2 linked regions of the Caballeronia sp. TF1N1 genome follow. The protein of the gene in region 1 interacts with the protein of each later gene in a pairwise test. Links are inferred from orthologs where the notes say so. Each region holds a gene or a part of one and is shown on either strand. Other genes may lie near its edges. The genes, in order: LDZ28_RS13460 and LDZ28_RS01270.

Region 1 (3,253 bases):
CACGTTACTACGCTAAGCGCTATGTTGCGGTGCAGCGAGATACCTTCGGGCGCAGCGTTTCAGAAATCGTCGGATTTGTCTGAAACGCCCGCCCTTGGTGGAATCGAAAGATGTCAAGACAGCAGTTATACACATTTTGTACGTTGCGGCGCGCCATCAGACATATCGCCATCCGCGATCAATTAAATGTCGCTATTTGTTGCGTAAGTGCCTGTTTGCATTAATGTTTGTTGTGGTCTGCCCGAAATGTGGGCCGACGCACATAAGTGATCGGCGACACGGTTTGCGGCAGCCCGTAATGCACTTCTCAACAAAGTTATCCACAGGCCTGTGGAAAGCATCGGAAATCTAAAAATAATCTTCGGTTTACCAGCGATTCTGATGTTTTACTTTAAGTTCGTCGCGCGAAGCCTGATGTCATTGTCGGAAAGCCCGCCGTGGCTTGCCGAAAGGCGTCGCGTGGTATGAGCGGCCTCTTTGTGCGCGTCGCTATCGATCAGCCGATGTCCGTGCTGTTCGATTACGTCTATCAACTCGACGTCGAGCCTGTGGTCGGCTCGTTGGTGCAGGTGCCGTTCGGGCGGCGCGACGTCGTTGGGCTCATCTGCGAAATCGCGACCTCAACCGACGTCCCCGCCGACAAACTGCGCCACGTAAGCGCCATCTGCGATGCCTGCGCGCCGCTTTCCGCCGAATGGATCGGGCTCGCGACGTTCGCGGCGGAATACTATCAACGCGGGCTCGGCGAAGTTGCGCTGCCCGCTTTGCCGCAAGCTCTTCGCGACGCATCGCGCTGGAACCGCCTATTCGCGGTCGAGCCGCGTTACCGCATGCTGGCAGCCGGACGAGCCGAACTTCCGGATGCCTTGCCCGCTCGGGCGAGCGCGTTGCGGCGGCTGGTGGAAGCGCTGGGATCGAGCGAGACGCTGGGTTTGTCCGAAGCGCGCGCCGTACATCCCAAAGCAAGCGCGACTTTCGACGAATGGCTGACGCGCGGCTGGATCGAAAGCGTTGAAAACGCATCGCCGGCGGATCACGCGCCGACGCTCGCGGCGACCGAAGCGCCGCCGCGCCTGACCGACGAGCAACGCGAAGCCGTCGATGCCATCGCGAGCGCGCAAGGCTTCGCGCCATTTCTGCTGCACGGCGTGACGGGCAGCGGCAAGACCGAGGTTTATCTGCACGCGCTTGCCGCGCTGCTCGCCAGACAAGCGGATGCGCAGGCGCTCGTGCTCGTGCCCGAAATCAACCTGACACCGCAGTTCGAGGCGGCGTTCCGCAATCGTTTTTCGATGCTTGCGCCCGGTTCCATCGTCACGATGCACAGCGGTCTTGCCGAGGGCGAACGCGCCCGCAACTGGCTCGCGGCACACACGGGAAGCGCGCGCATCGTGCTTGGCACGCGCCTCGCGATCCTCGCGTCGCAGCCAAAACTGGCGATGATCGTCGTCGATGAAGAGCACGACCCGGCGTACAAGCAGCAAGAAGGCTTGCGTTATTCCGCGCGCGATCTGGCCATCTATCGGGCGAAGCAGCTTGGTATTCCCGTCGTGCTCGGGTCGGCGACGCCATCGCTCGAAACCTGGTGGCAGGCGGAGCAGGGCCGCTACACGCGCCTGACGCTCAAGCGCCGCGCCGTCGCCGATGCGGCGTTGCCAAGCGTGCGGCTCATCGATCTCGAAGAGGAAAGGCAGCGCGGGCGCGCGTCCGTGGAAGGCTTGTCGGGCCCGCTCATCGCAGCGCTGAAGGCGCGCCTGGAACGCGGCGAGCAGAGTCTCGTGTTCCTGAATCGGCGCGGCTATGCGCCGATTCTGTCGTGCGACGCCTGCGGCTGGGTCGCGGGCTGTCCGCGATGCAGCGCCTACGCCGTGCTTCACAAGCCCGAGCGCGCGTTGCGCTGTCACCATTGCGGCTGGGAATCGCGCATTCCAAAGGCATGCCCGGAATGCGGCAACATCGATATCGCGCCAATGGGACGCGGCACGCAACGCGTGGAAGAAACACTCGCGAGCGTGGTTCCCGGCGCACGGGTGTTGCGCATCGACGCGGACAGCACGCGGCGCAAGGGCAGCGCGCAGGCGCTTTTCTCGGATGTCCATGCAGGCGAGGTCGATATTCTCGTCGGCACGCAGATGATCGCGAAGGGCCACGACTTCCGCCGTGTGACGCTCGTGGGTGTCCTGAACGCCGACACCGCGCTTTTTTCTCACGACTTTCGCGCAAGCGAACGGCTTTTCGCGCAACTGACGCAGGTGAGCGGCCGCGCGGGTCGCGCCGGACTTCCCGGCGAAGTGATGATTCAGACGCGATATCCGCGTCACGCGCTGTATCAGGCGTTATCGCGGCAGGATTACGTGGGATTCGCCAACGCGACGCTCGCGGAACGTCGCGATGCGCGTCTGCCGCCATTCGTCTATCAGGCCATGCTGCGCGCGGAAGGCCGCACGCTCGAAGCGGCGCTGGCGTTTCTCGGGCAGGCGGCGGCCGCCTTCGCGCCCTTGCCGGGCGCGGACCGCGTGACGGTCTACGATGCCGTGCCGCTGACCATCGTGAAAGTGTTCAACGTGCACCGCGCGCAATTGCTGCTCGAAAGCAGCTCGCGGGCTGCGCTTCAATCCGCCCTGCGCGCGTGGCAACCGGCGTTGCGCGCGCTGAAGGGCGTACTGCGCTGGAACGTGGAAGTGGATCCGCTGGACGTCTAATACTCGGCGCGCGTGGCGCTTCCAGATGCGGATTCGAGGTCGTCGTGCAGATCGTCCGAACGGCCTACATGCGGCGATGCGCCTCGCACAAACAAGACGACGCACACTGCGAACATCACCCAAACGCTGGCTATCACCATCCAAGTGCTCATGCTCGTTATTCTCCGAGAGCCCCGCGGTGGTCCTCCGCGGAATGTGGCGCCGACGGCGCGCATGGCGTTTATATCGGCTGCACTCGGGCAATTACTTAGGGCATGTCCCAAAATAAAAACGCCTAGGGAAACTACTAGGTGATTTCCGCCAATGTCCGTTCGGCGTTGCATCCCGCAAAGCCTTGTCCCACAAGGGTTCCAACATGGTGCAACCCTCTCGAAATTGTCGGTTGCACCTTTTATTTCAGCGGAGTACGATTCGCCAACTTTTAGGTCTACCGCCGGGTGAGCACGTCCGGCAAACGAAGGAATCATGGCGAGCACAACCCTTGGCGTCAAAGTCGACGATCTGCTGCGTTCACGGCTCAGAGATGCCGCGACCCGGCTCGAGCGCACTCC
Region 2 (3,074 bases), 2.6 Mb from region 1 along the record:
TCGCCGCGATCTTCGCGCTGCGCATGCTCGGCCTCTTCATGATCATGCCGGTGTTTTCCATTTACGCGAAAACCATCCCTGGCGGCGATGACGTGTTTCTCGTCGGCATAGCGCTCGGCGCTTACGGCGTCACGCAGTCCATGCTCTACATCTTCTATGGCTGGATTTCGGACAAGCTGGGCCGCAAACCCGTGATCGCATTCGGCCTGCTCGTGTTCGCGCTCGGCAGCTTCGTGGCGGCGGCAGGGCACTCCATGGCGTGGATCATCGCCGGACGTGTGATTCAGGGCATGGGCGCGGTGTCGTCGGCGGTGATCGCGTTCATCGCCGATCTAACTGAAGAAGAAAATCGCACCAAGGCCATGGCGATGGTCGGCGCGAGCATCGGCGTCTCGTTCGCGGTCGCTATCGTTGGCGCACCGATCCTGTTCCACTGGATCGGCATGAGCGGCTTGTTCACGGTGATCGGCGTGCTGTCGATCGTCGCGGTCGGCGTGGTCCTGTGGGTCGTGCCGGACCCGCCCGTGCCGCCGGTTCACGTCAAGGCACCATTCGCCGAGGTGCTGCACAACGTCGAGTTGCTGCGTCTGAACTTCGGCGTGCTGGTGCTGCACGCAACCCAAACTGCGCTCTTTCTCGTCGTGCCGCGCATTCTCGAAGCGGGCGGATTACCGGTCGCCTCGCACTGGAAGATTTATCTTCCGGTGATGGGCCTCGCTTTCGTGATGATGGTTCCGGCAATCATCGCCGCCGAGAAGCGCGGCAAGATGAAAGCGGTCATGTTGAGTGCGATTTTTCTTATCCTGATCGGCCAGTTGTTATTAGGCGCGGCTCCCCATACGCTATGGTCTGTGGCCGCGATCCTGTTTGTGTACTTCTTGGGCTTCAACGTGCTGGAGGCGTCGCAACCTTCGCTTGTGTCCAAACTGGCGCCAGGCACCCGCAAGGGCGCGGCCGCCGGGGTGTACAACACGACGCAGTCTATCGGGCTCGCGCTTGGTGGCGTGATCGGCGGCTGGCTGCTCAAGCTGGATGGCCCGAGTGCGGTGTTCTTCTCGTGTTCGGCGCTGGTGCTGGCATGGTTGATCGTCGCGTCGAAAATGAAGGCGCCGCCGCGCAGGGTCGAGCGCGCGGCGTAGCGAATCTGTATTAATCATATTGAGGCAGTGCGATGTTTCCCGTCCTCTTCCGTGGAAGAGGGTTGAACTGATAACGTCGCATGATTGCTAGTGGGCAAGGAATTTACCGGAGAAATCATGGCATCTGTCAACAAGGTCATTCTCGTAGGCAATCTGGGCGCCGACCCGGAAACGCGCTACCTTCCGAGCGGCGACGCCGTGGCCAACATTCGTCTCGCGACGACCGACCGTTACAAGGAAAAGTCGTCCGGCGAGATGAAGGAACTCACGGAGTGGCATCGCGTGGCGTTCTTCGGGCGTCTTGCCGAGATCGTGAACGAGTATTTGAAGAAGGGCTCGTCGGTGTATATCGAAGGGCGCATTCGCACGCGCAAGTGGACCGATCAGGCGGGGCAAGAGCGCTATTCGACCGAGATCGTTGCCGATCAGATGCAAATGCTCGGTGGCCGCGGCGGAGCAGGCGGCGGCGATGACGGCGGCTACAGCCGCAGCGCGCCGATGGAGCGCTCAGGCGGCGGCGGTGGTGGCGGCCGCGCGCCGGCAGGCGGGCGCGCTGCGGGCGGTGGAGCGGGTGGCGGATCGAGCCGTCCGAGCCAACCTGCGGGCGGCGGTTTTGAAGACATGGACGACGATATCCCGTTCTGACGAGTCGCAACAAATTCGTTTAAACACTGAGCCTCCGGCATTAATTGTCGGAGGCTTTTTTTTGTACCAAAATCGGCAAGGCGCTTTCCGAAATATCACTTCGAGGCTCTCCGCGATTCCCGCAGCCGTATTACGCTTCTAATTAACCGCGAATATGAGGCTTTATACGGACCAACGAAGAGTCATGGCAGTCTAATCGGAGTAATCCTATGGTGCGCGGATTGTTTGCGTCCTACTTTGACTCATCGAATTTTTAACGTTTAGTTACTTGCTGCTTTTTGGCATTCTTTTATTGAGTTCAGATGTTTACTCGATCTTTATCGAGTTCAAGCAACGTAGCAGAAGAGAGACTTCGTTGGTTGCATAAAGCAATAAATGCGTTCTGACCAAAATCTAAAATCAACAACATCAATGAGGGGGGCGACTTTGAAACTTCGCATAGTGCTGGCCGACGATCATCCTTTCGTGGTCCTTGGGGTAAAGGCGCTTTTGAAGGCCGACGAGGGGATTGATGTCGTCGGTGAGGCGAATAATGCGAGCAGTCTCGTGGTCGAACTCACGAAGACGCCATGTGACGTGCTTGTCACGGATTTCGCCATGCCTGAGCCGGGGCCGGACGCGCTAGACGGATTACGGCTGATTCGTAGAGTCAGGCAAGAGTGGCCAAGCATCAAAATCGTCGTGCTGACGAGCGTCAGTAATGTCGCGATTCTTCGTTCTATTCTGAATGCCGGTGCCATCGGACTCGTGAATAAGGCGGAGGCTATTGAACTCGTGGCGACTGCCGTGCGCCATGCGGGAATCGATCGCCGTTATGTCAGTGGGTCTTTTGTTACCGCGTTAGCGGAAGCGGGCGCGGAAACCGAATCATCACCAGAGGAACCGCGGCTTTCGCCCCGGGAAGAAGAAGTCGTTCGTTTGTTCGCCAAGGGTCGCACGATCACCGAAATCGCCAAAGCGTTGAACCGCGATGTACGCACTATCAGTCGACAGAAGCGAGATGCGATGAACAAGCTTGGAATCAGAAACGATCCAGGTTTGTTCGCTTTTGTACGCGCTCAAGGACTCGGCTGAGTTATCGGCGTGGTGAGTTCGAATTCGGATGCATCTTATGTTTTTTAATGTTTCGGTATCCGATTCTTATCGGTGTCAAGAATGAATTTGAGTTCGCTCAACGCGTGAAGGTTTTAAGTGATGGAATCATTGAATGAAAGTCAAGTGTTCTCGCATGCCAGGAGAATTCGGTTAGCAATAGCGGACGATCATCCGCTCGTTATTCTTGCTATCGAA

Evidence for each region.
Region 2: the proteins of LDZ28_RS13460 (region 1) and LDZ28_RS01270 interact in binary tests that used the Escherichia coli proteins (3 or more experiments, as listed by UniProt). The link is inferred for Caballeronia sp. TF1N1 from one-to-one orthologs.

Annotation. Positions count from the first base shown.
Region 1 is NZ_CP084626.1:2,867,698-2,870,950, reverse strand. The notes cover bases 149-3,083. They hold LDZ28_RS13460 (primosomal protein N'), read left to right. Parts: upstream 149-464; coding sequence 465-2,702; downstream 2,703-3,083. Also shown: hemE (uroporphyrinogen decarboxylase), read left to right, coding at 1-16; putA (trifunctional transcriptional regulator/proline dehydrogenase/L-glutamate gamma-semialdehyde dehydrogenase), read left to right, coding at 3,168-3,253.
Region 2 is NZ_CP084626.1:258,214-261,287, forward strand. Bases 265-3,020 are described here. They hold LDZ28_RS01270 (single-stranded DNA-binding protein), read left to right. Parts: upstream 265-1,256; coding sequence 1,257-1,784; downstream 1,785-3,020. Other genes in these bases: LDZ28_RS01265 (MFS transporter), read left to right, coding at 265-1,139; LDZ28_RS01275 (response regulator transcription factor), read left to right, coding at 2,160-2,858; LDZ28_RS01280 (response regulator transcription factor), read left to right, coding at 2,979-3,020. Outside these bases: more of LDZ28_RS01265, read left to right, coding at 1-264; more of LDZ28_RS01280, read left to right, coding at 3,021-3,074. UniProt on the Escherichia coli protein: Plays an important role in DNA replication, recombination and repair. Binds to ssDNA and to an array of partner proteins to recruit them to their sites of action during DNA metabolism. Acts as a sliding platform that migrates on DNA via reptation.